Linked DNA regions of Gluconacetobacter diazotrophicus PA1 5. The main gene of each other region encodes a partner of the protein of the gene in region 2 in a complex. Links are inferred from orthologs where the notes say so. Each region holds a gene or a part of one and is shown on either strand. Other genes may lie near its edges. The genes, in order: GDI_RS06395 and accD.

Region 1 (11,079 bases), 100 kb from region 2 along the record:
AAGGCGCAGGCCGACCGGTACGCCACGCTGGCCACCGCGCGGATCGATGCCATCCGCCGGGTCCTGTGGGACCCGAAGCGCGGGGCGTTCTTCGATTACGACTGGAAGACGCGCACCCTGTCGCCCGTCCTGTCGGCGGCCACCGCCATGCCGCTGTTCCTGCAGATGGCGACACCCGAGCAGGCCCGCGCGGTGGCCGAGACCATGCGGACGAAGCTGCTGAAAGTCGGCGGCCTGACCGCCACCGACCATGTCAGCGGGCAGCAATGGGATTCGCCGAACGGCTGGGCGCCGGAACAATGGATGGCGATCAAGGGGCTGAACCAGTACGGCCTGGACGACCTGGCGCAGCAGATCGCCTCGCGCTGGATGGAGCGCGTGATCGGCACCTACGAGAAATCGGGCGTGTTGCTGGAAAAATACGACGTGGTGAACCCGTCCATCAGCCCCACCGGCGGCAAGGGCGGCGGCGAATATCCGATGCAGGTCGGGTTCGGCTGGACCAACGGCACGTTGCTGGGCTGATGAACCGCTATCCGCAGGACACCCGCGTGGTCCTGGACCGCAATCCACGCGCCGAACAGCCCTTCGCCCAGCCCCTGCCGCCGGTCGATGCCTACCGGGTCCAGGGGCCGACGACGGCGCCGGCCCCGGTTCCGCTGCACCCCACGCCGCCGCCGGCCGCCACGGTGCAGGACAAGCCGGTCCCGTCCGGGGCGCCGGTTCCAGCCGTGTCGGGCCCGGCCCCCCCTGCGCCGGCGCCTGTGGCCGCCGGATCAGACGCGGCCGACGCCGCGAAGCCGGTGCAGGGTCACGATGGCGATGGTCAGAAGGACGGCGGCCCAGGTCTGGTGCACGGTTCCGGCCCAGGCGGGAACGACCAGAAGCAGGGTGGTGATGCCCAGCGCGTACTGAATCAGGACCGCCCAGCCCATTAGCATCAGCGCGTCCTGCGCCGGCTTGCCCAGTTGCGGCGTGCGCAGGCCCGCGAACAGGCAGGCCCCGATGGCCAGCGCGGTCACGGTCGCCAGCAGCCGGTGGTCGAACTGGACGGCCGGCACGTTCTCGAACCAGTTCAGCCAGAACGGCGACAGCCGGGCGTAGCCATGGGGAATCAGGCGCCCGTCCATCAGCGGAAAGGTGTTGTAGGAAAAACCCGCGTGGGTCCCGGCGGTAAAGCCGCCAGCGGTGATGGTGATGCCGATCAGGATCGTGGCGCACCACACCAGCCGCTTCGTCCGCACCACCGCCGCCGTGGCGGGGATGAAGGCGGCGCGGGGCGTGCGGACCGACAGCGCGGTCCACAGGATGGCGATATACAGCGCGAAGGCGCAGCCCAGATGCAGGACCAGCCGCACCGGCTCGACCGCCGTGCTGTTCTGGTCGAAGCCCGATGCGACCATGAACCAGCCGATCGCCCCCTGCAGCCCGCCCAGCACGAAATACAGCAGCAGCCGCGCGATCAGTCCCCGCGTCAGCGCGCCGGTCACGGCGAACCAGACCAGCGGCGCCAGCAGCGCCAGGCTCATGACCCGGGCCCAGAACCGATGGGTCCATTCCGCCCAGAAGATCTTCTGGAACCCGGCCAGCCCGAATCCGTCATGCAGGATCTTGTACTGCGGAATGGTCTGGTACAGCGCGAACTGCCGCTCCCATTCCGTGTGGGACAAGGGCGGGATGATGCCGGTGACCGGCCGCCAGTCCATGATCGACAGGCCCGAACCGGTCAGCCGGGTGTATCCGCCCAGCGCGATCTGGCCGATCAGCATGAAGCAGATGACGAACAGCCAGGTCGAGATACGCCTGCGGTCGCGAAGCGCGATGGGCGAGGCATCGTCGCGGCTGCCGGCCGGACGCAGGGACATGTGTGCGGACATGATCGGGATTTAGACCGGCCTTGCGACGGACGGCAAGCGGATGCTAGAGCGGGCCATCCCCCACCAATCGATAAACGAGCCGGTTTCCAAAAGGGCTTCGCCCTTTGGCGGACACCAGGCAGATCGACAAGGACGGCATGACCGACGGCAATCACACCATGGACGCCCGCCCGGCGGCCCTGGCGCGCCCCGCCCTGATGGTGGCCGCGTGCGTCGCCGCCGGGCTGGTGCTGCGTTTCGCCCCCGGGCTGCACGGGGTGATGGCCGATACCGCGCTGCTGCGCGGCGGGGCGTGGGGCCGGGTGGTGTTCCTGCTGGCGGGGTCGGTGATCTGCGCCGTGGGGCTGCCGCGCCAGCTTGTCTGCTTTGCCGCCGGGGTGGCGTACGGCCCGCTGGACGGCATCGCGCTGGCCACGCTGGCCACGCTGGCCGGGGCGGTCACCGGCTTTGCCTGGGCGCGCGGGGTCGGGCGGGCCGCGCTGCGGCGGCGGCTGTCGGGGCGGCTGGCCCGGCTGGACGGGTTCGTCTCGGCCCATCCGTTCACCGCGATCCTGACGCTGCGCCTGCTGCCGGTCGGCTCGGCGCTGATGCTGAACCTGCTGGCGGGGGTTTCCGGGGCGGGGCTGCGCCCCTTCCTTCTGGCCACCCTGGCCGGCAGCCTGCCGCAGACGGTCGTCTTCGTGCTGCTGGGCAGCGGGGCGCGGATCGGCCATGGCTGGCAGGTGGCGCTGGCGGCGGTGCTGTTCGCGGGGTCGGCGGCGCTGGGCCTGTGGCTGATGCGCCGCCTGGCGAATGGGGACACCGTGCCCCTCGCCACCGCCACCGACAGAACGTGAAAGTGCCATCTTGCCGCCGGCTTTGCCCGGTCCGATGTCTTCGCGGGACCCGGGCATGCTGTTGCGGGGATGCACCGCGTACGACGAATTGCAGCCTTACTGTAATTATATGATGAAAAACGACAGGCCGCTGCGATAGTACGGCCTGACGATCTCTAACGGAGTGCCGCCATGGCGTCTTCCGCGACAGCCGCGAGATCCGACGATGCCCCTGTTTCCGCCGTCGCCGCCGGGTCCATGAGCTGGATAGCCATCCTGCTGGGGTTCCTCACGGCCGTGGGGCCGGTATCGACGGATATCTACCTTCCCGCCTTTCCGGCGCTGGAAGCGTCACTGCACGCGCCTGCCGGCTCGGCGGAAATGACGCTGGCCGTCTGGTTCGTCGGGCTGGCGGTCGGGCAGATCACGATGGGCCCGGTGTCGGACCGGTTCGGCCGGCGCATGCCCATGCTGGTGGGCACGCTGGTCTATACCCTGGCCTCGGTCGGCTGCGCCGTGGCGCCCGATATCTGGACGTTTTCCAGCTTCCGCCTGCTGGCGTCGCTGGGGGCGTCGGCCAGCCTGGTGATCCCCAGCGCCTGCGTGCGCGACCTGTCCCACGGGAACGAGGCCGCGCGCCTGATGTCGCGGCTGGTGCTGGTCATGGGCGTGGTGCCGATCCTGGCGCCGACCCTGGGCGGCTTCGTGCTGTCCTTCACCACCTGGCGGTCGATCTTCTGGGCGTCGGCGGTCTACGGGCTGATCTGCACGTTCCTGATCGCGCGGGTCCTGCCGGAAACCCTGGCCGCCCACGACCGCAGCGTGATGCCCCCGGTGGCGCTGGCCGGCCGCTACCTGACGCTGGTGCGGGACCGGGGCTTCATCACCAATGCCCTGGTGGCGGGCTTCGGGGCGTTCATGTCGTTCACCTACCTGTCGGCGGCGCCGTCGGTCTTCATCCATCTGTTCGGGTTCTCGCCCGCGCAGTTCGGCATGCTGTTCGGGGTGTTCGCCGTCTGCATGATCGGGGCGTCGCAACTGAACGGCGTGCTGGTCGGGCGGATCGACGCCACGCGCATCCTGGGCATTTCGGTCGGGACCGCCGTGCTGGGAACGGTGGCGATGACGGTGGTGTCGATCGTCATGGCCTTCGCGATGAAGGGGGGCGTCATGCTGCATAGCCTGGCGCTGGTGCCGCTGGTCCTGACGATGATGGTGGCGCTCGGCACCACCGGCATCATCGGGCCGAACGCCACGGTGGGGGCCATGGCCGACCATCCGCGCCTGGCCGGCAGCGCCTCGGCGTTCGTCGGCACGCTGCAATACGTGCTGGGCGCCGTCGCGGGCGCCATCGTGGGCATGCTGCCCGCCACCACCCCGGTGCCGATGTCCGGCGTCATGCTGACGGGCGCCGTCATCATGCTGCTGATGGTGCTGCTGCGGCCCGCCCGCCGGCCGGGCGAGGCCACCGTCCCGGCCGACCTTCCGATGATGCACTGACGCTTGCCTCGGCGATTGCCTCGACGATTGCCTCCCTGGCGGCGGCAGGTTACAGCAGGGCACGTTTTTCACGGTCCGGACGGCAGGTCCGGCCCGGTTCCTGTCATGGAATGACGAGTTTGGGGTGGATTGGGATTTGGGCACGGACATGACGACCGCCACGATGGACCTGAAGCAGCATATTCGCGGCATCCCGGATTTTCCGAAGCCGGGCATCCTGTTCTACGATATCTCCACCCTGATGCGGAACGCGGATGCGTGGCAGGTGGCGATGGGCCGGCTGACGCACGCTGTCGCCCCGTGGGCACCGGACATGCTGGCGGCGATCGAATCGCGCGGCTTCCTGACCGCCGCCCCGCTGGCCAGCAACCTGGGCTGCGGGCTGGTCATGCTGCGCAAGCCGGGCAAGCTGCCGGGTGAAACCGTGTCCCACACCTACGACCTGGAATATGGCAGCGACACGCTGCACATCCAGGCCGACGCCATCCGCCCCGGCCAGCGCGTGGTGGTGATGGACGACCTGCTGGCCACCGGCGGCACCCTCGCCGCCTCGGTGGCGCTGCTGCGCAAGGTCGGGGCGGATGTCGTCGGCGCGTCGGTCCTGGTGGAACTGCGCGCCCTTGGCGGCCGCCAGCGGCTGGACGTGCCGGTCCAGGCCCTGATTTCCTACGACGACTGACGTCGATACCCCGCCGCCGGCCCGGTCGTCCGGCCCGCGCGGTGGGATACGTTTTGGTGGCCTCTGCTATTCGGTTCGCTCCCTGTCGGCCGGCGGCGAGGTGATCTAGAAGGAAGAAAGAACCGCGCCAGGCGGGCCGGTCACAGCGTAGGAGCATCGATGCCGGGATGAGAAGCCTCGTGCCGGCGCTGACCTTGGCGTTGACCCATGTAACGACCCTGACCCAGACGCGCCTGCGCGACCTGTGGTCGTGCCTGTGGTCGGGCAAGCCGCGTCGGCAGGACCATCTGCGCTGGCTCTATGCCCCCGACCTGGTGACGTTCGGCTACGCGCTGCGCACCACCATCACCTCGCTGATCGCGCTGGGCATCGCGCTGTGGTGGGAACTGGGCAGCCCGCAATGGGCGGCGCTGACGGTCTGGATGGTCGCCCAGGGCACGCGGGGCAAAAGCGTGGCCAAGGCGCGCTGGCACATGTTCGGCATGGTCGTCGGCACGATCTGCGCCGTGGCGCTGGTGGCGGCGTTCCCGCAGGCGCCGGTGCTGTTCATCGTGGCGCTGGCGGTCGGGATCGGCCTGTTCTGCTTCGTCGGCACGCTGCTGCCCGGCCCGGCGACGATGACCAACTACCGTATCCACGGCATGCGGGCCAGCGGCTTCACCTACGCCATCATCGCCCTGGACGGCATCGCGGACCCCGAGCACATCTTCCAGATCGCCATGGCCCGCGCGACCTATATCGTGCTGGGCATCGTGCTGGAATCCACGGTCTCGTCGCTGTTCCAGTTCCGTCTGGGGGAACGGGCGCGCGACCGGCTGACGCATAATTTCCTGACCGCCATCGACGGCGCGGCGCGGGCGCTGGCGGCGCTGCTGGCCGGTGACGCGCAGGTCCTGTCGAAGGCGCGCGGCCTGTTTTCCACCATCACCTCGCTCAGCGACCAGATCGAATTCGCCGAGGTCGAGATGGGCCGCCATCACGGGCACGAAGGCGATCACGCCCGCGCGGCGCTGGCACGCGTGGCGGTGCTGCTGTCGCGCGGGCTGGACATGGCGGCGCTGATGCACATGCCCGACTGCGTGCCGGGCGACGCCTTCCACGCGACGGCCGACCGGGTGCGCGCCTTCCTGCTCGACCTCCCCGCCCGGCTCGAGGAACGCGACATCGGCCCGACCCTGCAGCGGCTGGCCGCCCTGCGGGCCGACTGCCGGCAGGCGGTCGCGGAATCGCTCGGCACCGAAATGGGCAGCGACACGCTTCCGCCCGTCGCGACCGACGACGCCGCGACGCTGCATCACCAGCACCAGCGCATTCTGCATCACGGGCTGGATGCGATGCTGGAGGACCTGGAACAGGCGATCATCCAGTTCGAGGCCAGCCTGCACCCCCTGCCGCACGACCATTTCCACTATCGCATCAAGACCTTCCGCGACTGGCAGCAGGCGGTGGCCAACAGCCTGCGTGCCTCGGTCACGATCTTCGGTGCCGGCGTGATCTGGATCACCACCGGCTGGTCCGACGGGCTGCTGTTCCTGATGTTCGTCTCCATCGTCTGCAGCCTGTTCTCGACCCTGGAAAAACCGGCCCTGGCGACCCAGGCCTTCCTCACCGGGGCGTTCTGGGCGGTCGGCGCGGCGGGCGTGCTGGTGCTGTGGGCCCTGGCGAAGCCCACGACGTACGAAATCATGGCCCTGTGCTTCAGCCTGCCGATGCTGGCGGGCGGGCTGGCCTTCGCCTACCCGACCATCGTCCTGGCGGCGGTCTCGTACAACCTGTTCCTGCCCATCCTGGTCGGGCCGGGAAATCAGTCGCGGCTGGACGAAATCGCGTTCTTCAACACCGCCATGCCGCTGATCCTGGCGCTGTGGTACGCGATGTGGACGTTCCGGCTGGTGCTGCCGTTCGACACCAACGCCATGCGCTGGCAGATGCGCACCGGCATCCTGAAAGGGCTGCGGCTGCTGGCACGTTCGCGCACCCTGCCGACCACGCTCTATGTCGTCGAACGGAACGTGGACCGCTTCGTCCGCCTGCTGACCAATACGGAGGCGACGCCCGAACCGGTGGTCGATGCGTATCTGAAGGGCATATTGTCGGCAATGTCGATCGGGCTGAACGTCATCCGCCTGCGCGCCATCCTGGCCCGCAACGTGCTGCCGGCCCGCTCGCACCAGGTGATCGAGGAAGTGATGGGCCGCATGGCCCAGTTCAGCGGCCGCTATGGCGGTCATTACGGCCGCACCGCCCGGTCGGCGAAACTGGCGATAAACCGCATCGTGGGCGAAGCGGGGCGCGAATCCAACCTGGCGGTGCGCATGGAAATGGACCGCGCCCTGGCCAGCCTGACGGTGATTTCCTACGAACTCGACACCAACCAGATGTTCTTCGACGCCTCCAGCCCCTACCTGGACCCGGTATTCGGCTAGGTGGAAGGCGGGCCCGGCCCTGCCTCCGATAAACGTACGGTCCGGATTTCCAAAGGAAATTCTGTATTATAAAATAATAGCTACTGCTCGATGATATAAAATTGTTCCAAATAGATTGGACGTCACGCTGGGGATCGTATGATGGGAAGATCTATATATGCGGATAAAGTGAAAGTATCACTCGGAGTGATCGTGCCACTCGTATTGATGATCTATGCGGGCCCATTCCCGGTGAAAATAAATTCAGGATTATTATTGTTTGATCTTGTATCCATTTTCGCCGTGTGTCTTGTTTTTTATACCCTTCTCAAGGGTGGGATCGATCGTAGTCTGAAGTGCGTCACAAGAAATGCCATGGGATATTGTTTGTGCGCATTTTTTATGATCATGTATAGAAATGGAGTGATCTCAAACGGCACTCTGTCGGGTGCCTTGGCAGTATCTCCCCTGATCGGGTATGTTTTTTCTTCATGCGCGTCCCGGGATCACTGGTGATTCTGTCGGGAATTTTTGTCGATCATTCTTATGAATGAAAGGAAAACACTCAATAAATAAGGGGTCTCATTCGAAACGCCCGGTATTTATTGAGGAAAGCCCGGACCCGGCAGGGCGTGATGCCCTGCACCCCGATAATGGAATGGTTTCCAAAGGCCGCCGGCCTTTGGCGGGTCCAGGGCAGGGCCCTGGCCTTTCGACCTTACCCGCGCGACGCGACGAAGCGTTCCAGCCAGTGGATGGTGTAATCGCCCTTCTGGAATTCCGGGTCGTCCAGGATCTGGCGATGCAGCGGGATGACCGTCTTCACGCCTTCGATGACGAATTCATCCAGCGCGCGGCGCATTCGCGCGATGGCGTCGGCACGGGTGGGGGCATGGACGATCAGCTTGCCGATCATGCTGTCGTAATAGGGCGGCACGCGATAGCCGGCGTACAGCGCGCTGTCGATGCGCACGCCCAGGCCGCCGGGCGGGTGGTACATCGTCACCGTTCCGGGGGTGGGCAGGAAGGTCACCGGGTCTTCGGCGTTGATGCGGCATTCGATGGCATGGCCGCTGAAGCGGATGTCCGACTGGTCGTAGCCCAGCGGCTCGCCCGCCGCGATGCGGATCTGCTCGCGCACCAGGTCGACGTCGCAGACCATCTCGGTCACCGGATGTTCCACCTGCAGGCGGGTGTTCATCTCGATGAAGCAGAACTGCCCGTCCTGGTACAGGAATTCCAGCGTGCCCGCGTTGCGGTATCCCAGCTTGCTCAGCGCCGCGGTCGCGATGGCGCCGATCCCGTCGCGCTGCTCGGCGGTCAGCGCCGGTGATCCGGCCTCTTCCAGCAGCTTCTGGTGCCGCCGCTGCAGCGAACAGTCGCGTTCGCCGAAATGCACGACGTTGCCGTGGGTATCGGCCAGGATCTGCAGCTCGATATGCCGGGGCCGGTCCATGTATTTTTCGAGATAGACCTCGTCATTGCCGAACGCGGCCCGGGCCTCGGTCCGCGCGACGCTCCAGGCTTCCTCGATCTCGTCGGGGGTGCGGGCGACCTTCATGCCGCGCCCGCCGCCGCCGGCCGTCGCCTTGATCAGCACCGGATAGCCGACCTGGGCCGCCACCACGCGGGCCTCGTCCAGGCTGGCCAGCGCGCCGTCCGACCCGGGCACCAGCGGCACGCCCAGCGCGCGCATGGTGGTCTTGGCGGTGATCTTGTCGCCCATGATCCGGATATGGTGTCCGGTCGGCCCGATGAAGGCCAGGCCGTGGGCCTCGACCGTCTCGGCGAAATCGGCGTTTTCCGACAGGAAGCCGTATCCCGGATGGATCGCGTCCGCCCCAGTGATGGTCGCGGCCGACAGGATGGCGGCGACGTTCAGGTACGAATCCCGCGTGGCCGGCGGCCCGACGCACACGGCTTCGTCGGCCAGGCGCACATGCATGGCGTCGGCGTCGGCGGTGGAATGGATCGCGACCGTGCGGATTCCCAGCTCGCGGCATGCGCGCAGGACCCGCAGGGCGATTTCGCCGCGATTGGCGATGAGGATCTTGGAAAACATTACTCGATGATGGCCAGGGCTTCGCCGAATTCCACCGGATCGCCCGATGCGACCAGCAGCGTCTTCAGCGTGCCCGCGCGGGGGGCCTTGATCTGGTTGAACGTCTTCATCGCCTCGATCAGCATCAGGGTCTGTCCGGCGGTAACGCTCTGCCCCTCGGTCACGAAGGGGGGCGAGCCCGGATCGGGCGTCAGGTAGGCCACGCCCACCATCGGGCTGGTCACCGCGCCCGGATGCTTGGCGGGATCGACCGGCATCGCGGCGGCCGGGGCGGCCGCGGTCGCGACGGGGGCGGCCGGTACGGCATGCAGCGCGCCGGCGGCGGCGCGGACCACGCGGATGCGATTGTCCTTCTCCGCGATCTCGATCTCGGTCAGGCCGGTTTCGGTCAGGATTTCTGCCAATGCCCGAATGGCATCCGCGTCCACGAGCAGTCGGCTCATCGATCGTCCTCGTCCAGAATCATGTCTGTCATCGCCTGAAGCGCCAAAGCATAGCCGCGTACTCCCAGGCCGCAGATGACGCCCACGGCGGCACGGGAGCAATAGGTATGGTGGCGGAACTCCTCACGTCGATGAATGTTGGAAATATGGATTTCGACCACCGGCAGATCGACCGCCAGCAGCGCGTCGAGCAGGGCGATGGAAGTGTGGCCGTAGGCGGCCGGATTGATCACGATCCCCCGCGCGCGGTTGCGGCATTCCTGAACCCACGACACCAGCTCGCCCTCGCCGTTGGTCTGGCGGAAGTCGATGGCGACATCCAGGCGCTCGGCGGCCTGGATGCAGATCTGCTCCACGTCGTCCAGGGTCGCGCGACCATAGACTTCGGGCTGGCGCAGTCCGAGCATGTTGAGGTTGGGTCCGTTCAGGACGGCGATCAGGGGGCGCACCATGGTGACAGGCGCCGTAGCACGACCGTCAATCCGTTCCAAGAGAATGATCGTCGGCCCGCCCGCCCGGCCACGGGCCCGGCGGGGTGCAAGGGGGGACTGCGGCGGCAGGTACGCCGGGGCACCGGGATAATAATGATGACCCAAAATTGCCACATTCTCCCCCACAGGATTGAATCAGCGGCGAAAGCACCGGCAACATCGCGGCATCGCCCGGTCCTGCGGGGGGACGTGCGGTGAAAAAGCCTTGAGTTCCGGGGAACGGGACTGTTGTATGCCCGTTGTTACTGGCCGATTGGCCCAGCAGGATTGGGGACGCATTGAAACAGGACCGGAATGAGCGACGGATACGATCCGGCAGCCAGGCGCTGATGGCGCTGGCCTGCCTGTTCGCCTTCGCCTCGACCGCCTGTGGCCGCGAAGTGACAGCGGGCGCGGAAACGGTGCCGGCCTCCGCGTCCCCCGATATCTCCTCCGCCGTGGGTGACGACGGCCATCCGCCCACCGCCTGGGCGGCCTCGGTCCGCGCGGCGCTGGCGCGGCGGTCACAGCACCTGATGCATGTCGGCCGTTCCGCCCTGTCCTGGTCCGAACAGGGGGTGGCCAGTTGGTACGGCCACCTGCGCCGGGTCCGTCCCACCTCGTCGGGCCGTGCGTTCGACCCCCGGGCGCTGACGGCGGCGCATCCCACCCTGCCGATGGGCACGCGCGTGCTGGTCCGCTCGGAGGATACCGGTCGTTCGGTGGTGGTGACGGTGAACGATCGCGGCCCCTTCCTGGGCAGCCGCATCATCGACCTCTCGCCCGCCGCCGCGGCGCGGCTGGGCATGCTGAATGCGGGCACCGCCC
Region 2 (4,439 bases):
TCATGCCGATCACCAGATGCACCGGCCGGTCGGACCAGCCGGCCAACACGTCCGCCAGGGCCTGCCCGGCGCCGGGATTGTGCCCGCCATCCAGCCATAATTCCCACCCCGGCGGCAGCAGACCGGCCAGCGCCCCGCCCAGGCGCTGCATGCGCGCCGGCCACACGGTATGGGCAATCCCGGCCCACGCCGAATCGGGCACCTCCAGCCCGCTGGCACGCAGCGCCGCCACGGCCAGCCCGGCATTGTCGATCTGGTGCGCCCCCGGCAGGCCGGGCAGCGGCAGGTCCAGGGCGCCCCGCGCGTCGGTATAGCGCAGGCCGCCCGGCGTGGCGGCAATGTCCCAGTCCTCGCCCCGGACCCGCAGGGGCGCGCCGCATTGCGCGGCCTGCGCCCGCAGGACCGCCATCGCGGCCTCCGCCTGGCGGCCGGTTACGACAGGTACGCCGGGCTTCATGATCCCGGCCTTCTCGGCGGCGATGGCGGCCAGGCTGTCGCCCAGAAAGGCCTCGTGATCCATGGAAATCGACGTGATCGCGCAGGCGGCGGGCTTTTCCAGCACGTTGGTGGCATCGAAGCGGCCGCCCAGCCCGACCTCGATGATCGCCAGGCGCGCGGGATGGCGGGCGAACAGCAGGAAGCCGGCGGCGGTCAGGACCTCGAACACCGTGATCGGCGCTCCGTCATTGACGCGCTCGATCTCCTCCAGCACCGCGACCAGCGCGTCGGTGGACACGATGTGGCCGGCCACGCGGAAGCGCTCGGTGACGTCCACCAGGTGCGGCGAGGTCATGACGTGAACCGGCCAGCCCGCCTGTTCGCCGATGGCGCGCAGGGTGGCGCAGGTGCTGCCCTTGCCGTTGGTGCCGGCGACATGGATCACCGGCGGCAGGTGGCGTTCCGGGTGGCCCAGCCGCGCCAGCAGCGCCTGCAGCCGTCCCAGCGACAGATCGATCAGGGCGGGGTACAGCCGGTTCAGCCGCTCCAGCACCGCGCCGGCGCGCCCGACGAATTCCGGCCCCAGCGAGGTGGCGGGCATCGGCGCGGATCAGGCCGCCGGCCGAACCGGCGCGGCCCCGCCCAGCGCGGCTCCCGGGGCGTTGACATGCCGATGGTTCATCAGGCCGATCAGCCGCCCCAGCATCTCCGGCAGGGCGGGGCGCTTGACCACCATGTCGATCATGCCGTGATCCAGCAGGTATTCCGCACGCTGGAAGCCCTCGGGCAGTTTCTCGCGCACCGTGTCCTCGATCACCCGCTGGCCGGCGAAACCGATCAGGGCGTTGGGCTCGCTGATCTGGACGTCGCCCAGCATGGCGAACGAAGCGGTGACGCCGCCGGTGGTGGGGTTGGTCAGCACGACGATATAGGGCAGGCCGGCATCCCGCAGCATCTGCACCGCCACCGTGGTGCGCGGCATCTGCATCAGGCTGACCATGCCTTCCTGCATGCGCGCGCCGCCCGATGCGGTGAACACGACCAGCGGCGCCTTCTGCAGGATCGCCAGCCGCGCCGCGGCCAGGAAGGCCTCGCCCAGCGCCGCGCCCATCGTGCCGGCGATGAATTCGAACGCCATCACCGCCACCACGGCGTCGTGCCCGCCGATCCTGCCGTGCGCCACGGCCATGGATTCATCCAGTTGCGACTTGGACCGTTCGTCCTTCAGCCGCTCGGTGTAGCGCTTGCGGTCGCGGAACGACAGCGGATCGACGGGGACCTTGGGCAGTTCGATGCGCGTGAACGTCCCCTCGTCGAACGTCCAGCCGAAGCGCTCGGCCACCGACGCCCGCATGTGATGGCCGCAATGCGGGCAGACATTCATCGCCTTCTGCAGGTCCTTGACCAGGATCATCTGGCTGCAGGATTCGCAGTTGGTCCACAGATTGTCCGGCACTTCGCGCTTGAGCAGACCGCGGATCTTGGGGCGGACGTACTCGGTCAGCCAGCTCATTCCATCTCTCCATGACGCAGGGCGCATGACGGCCCCGGAAACCTGCCTCCTTACAAGCTGGTGCCGGGAAATGCCAGAACCAGCTTGTGCGGGGGCCTTCGGTTCAGGTGCGGGCGTTTCGTACCGCCCGCCCCAGGGCTTCGAGCTGCGCGAGCACGCGCTTCAGCGTGTCCGGTCCGGCGCGGCCCTCGGCGTCCAGCGAGTCCTCCAGCGTGGCGATCAGCGCCGACGCCACCACGGCCGCGTCGGCGACGCGTACGGCGGCCGCCGCCTGTTCGGGCGTGCGGATGCCGAAGCCGATGGCCACCGGCAGGTCGGTCGCGGCCCGCAGGCGCGGCAGCGCCTGGGCCAGTTCGTCGGCGCTGGCGGTGCGCGTGCCAGTCACCCCGGTGATGCTGACGTAATAGATGAAGCCCGAGGCATGGCGGCAGACCAGCGGCAGGCGCGTATCGTCGGTGGTGGGCGCCACCAGCCGGATGATGTCCAGCCCGTGGTCCGCCGCCGGGCCTTCCAGCAGGTCGGCCTCCTCGGGCGGCAGGTCGACGACGATCAGCCCGTCCACCCCAGCCCGGGCGGCATCGGCGCAGAAGCGCGCGGGCCCATAGGCCTCGATCGGGTTCAGGTAGCCCATCAGCACGATCGGCGTGTCGGCATCGCCCTCGCGGAAGCGGGTGACCATCTCCAGCACGCGCGCCATGGTGGCGCCGGCCGCCAGCCCGCGCCGGGCGGCGGCCTGGATGGTGGGGCCGTCGGCGCTGGGGTCGCTGAAGGGCACGCCGATCTCGATCAGGTCGGCCCCGGCCCCGGGCATGGCACGCAGCAGCGCCAGCGAGGTCTCGTAATCCGGATCGCAGGCCTGCAGGTAGGGAATCAGGGCGCCACGGTCCTGCGCCTTCAGGGCCGCGAAACGGCGGGCGATGCGGCTCACAATGTCACTCCCAGATGTGCTGCGACGGTGAAGATGTCCTTGTCCCCCCGGCCGGAGACGTTCAGGACGACCAGAGTCTCCGGGTCCAGGGTGGGCGCGATCTTCGCCACATGCGCCAGCCCGTGCGCACATTCCAGGGCCGGGATGATGCCTTCGGTCCGGGTGCAGAGCTGGAAGGCCGCCAGGGCCTCGTCATCCGTGGCGCCCACATATTCGGCCCGGCCGATATCGTTCAGCCAGGAATGTTCCGGGCCGATGCCGGGATAATCCAGCCCGGCGCTGATCGAATGGGCCTCGTCGATCTGGCCGTCCGCGTCCTGCAGCAGATAGGTGCGGTTGCCGTGCAGCACGCCCGGCCGCCCGCGCAGGATCGAGGCCGCCGTCTCGCCGCTGTCCAGCCCCCGCCCGGCGGCCTCGACGCCGATCAGGCGCACCGAAGGATCGTCCAGGAACGGGTGGAAGATGCCCATGGCGTTCGAACCGCCGCCGATGGCCGCGACGATGATATCCGGCAGCCGTCCCTCGGCCTCCTGCATCTGCACCTTCGTCTCCTCGCCGATCACCGACTGGAAATCGCGGACCATCTGCGGATAGGGGTGCGGGCCGGCCACCGTGCCGACCAGGAAATAGGTGTCGCGGACATTGGTCACCCAGTCGCGCATCGCCTCGTTCATCGCGTCCTTCAGCGTGCCGGCACCCGACGTCACGGGCACGACCTCGGCGCCCAGCAGGCGCATGCGGAACACGTTGGGCTTCTGCCGCTCGACGTCGGTGGCGCCCATGTAGATCACGCATTTCAGGCCGAACAGCGCGCAGACCGTGGCGGTGGCGACGCCGTGCTGGCCCGCCCCGGTTTCGGCGACGATGCGGGTGCGGCCCATGCGGCGCGCCAGCAGGATCTGCCCCATGACGTTGTTGAGCTTGTGCGAACCGGTATGGTTCAGCTCCTCGCGCTTCATGTAGATCTTCGCCCCGCCCAGTTCCCGGGTCAGGCGGCGGGCGAACCACAGCGGGCTGGGGCGGCCCACGTAATCCTTCAGGTAGTAATCCAGCTCGCGGCGGAAGGCCGGATCGGCCTTGGCCTGCGCGTAGGCGGCATCCAGCTCCAGCACCAGCGGCATCAGGGTCTCGGCCACGAACTGGCCGCCGAAGATGCCGAACCGGCCGCGCAGGTCCGGGCCGGCGCGCAGGCTGTTGGCCCCGGGCGGCAGGAATCTGTCTGTTGCGCTCACGTCAGTTCTCCAGAACCCTTGGATGCAGGATGTCGGGTGTTCTGGACCGCATGGCGCAAAATTACCAGACTCCTCTTGCCCCGCGCCTGCGGGCGCGGCCGGATTTGACAGGCCGCACAACCCACCCGATACGGAATGCACGCTGCAGCCTCTTAAGGATGACGGACAGCATGTTTCTCGCCCACCGGCCCGGCAAGCCGGCCCAGGCCGTCACCGGCGATGCCGATATTGCCGGCGCTCCCTGGCTGGACCTTGTGGACCCCACGCCCGCCGAGCAGGCCCTGGCCGCGAGGCTGACCGCCCAGCGCATCCCGACCCGCGAGGACCT

Evidence for each region.
Region 1: the proteins of accD (region 2) and GDI_RS06395 are in contact, whole or in part, in a solved structure (PDB 8UXZ), measured with the Escherichia coli proteins. The link is inferred for Gluconacetobacter diazotrophicus PA1 5 from one-to-one orthologs.

The regions. Positions count from the first base shown.
Region 1 is NC_010125.1:1,339,544-1,350,622, forward strand. What follows is about bases 8,060-10,986. They hold GDI_RS06395 (acetyl-CoA carboxylase biotin carboxyl carrier protein), read right to left. Parts: upstream 9,782-10,986; coding sequence 9,338-9,781; downstream 8,060-9,337. Other genes in these bases: accC (acetyl-CoA carboxylase biotin carboxylase subunit), read right to left, coding at 8,060-9,338; aroQ (type II 3-dehydroquinate dehydratase), read right to left, coding at 9,778-10,233; GDI_RS06405 (septal ring lytic transglycosylase RlpA family protein), read left to right, coding at 10,551-10,986. Outside these bases: GDI_RS20220 (COX15/CtaA family protein), read right to left, coding at 777-1,865; GDI_RS06370 (TVP38/TMEM64 family protein), read left to right, coding at 1,982-2,713; GDI_RS06375 (multidrug effflux MFS transporter), read left to right, coding at 2,885-4,192; GDI_RS06380 (adenine phosphoribosyltransferase), read left to right, coding at 4,341-4,871; GDI_RS06385 (FUSC family protein), read left to right, coding at 5,051-7,297; more of accC, read right to left, coding at 7,995-8,059; more of GDI_RS06405, read left to right, coding at 10,987-11,079. UniProt on the Escherichia coli protein: This protein is a component of the acetyl coenzyme A carboxylase complex; first, biotin carboxylase catalyzes the carboxylation of the carrier protein and then the transcarboxylase transfers the carboxyl group to form malonyl-CoA.
Region 2 is NC_010125.1:1,246,506-1,250,944, forward strand. What follows is about bases 1-2,875. They hold accD (acetyl-CoA carboxylase, carboxyltransferase subunit beta), read right to left. Parts: upstream 1,952-2,875; coding sequence 1,049-1,951; downstream 1-1,048. Other genes in these bases: GDI_RS05940 (bifunctional folylpolyglutamate synthase/dihydrofolate synthase), read right to left, coding at 1-1,039; trpA (tryptophan synthase subunit alpha), read right to left, coding at 2,055-2,875. Outside these bases: more of trpA, read right to left, coding at 2,876-2,879; trpB (tryptophan synthase subunit beta), read right to left, coding at 2,876-4,111; GDI_RS05960 (magnesium transporter CorA family protein), read left to right, coding at 4,282-4,439.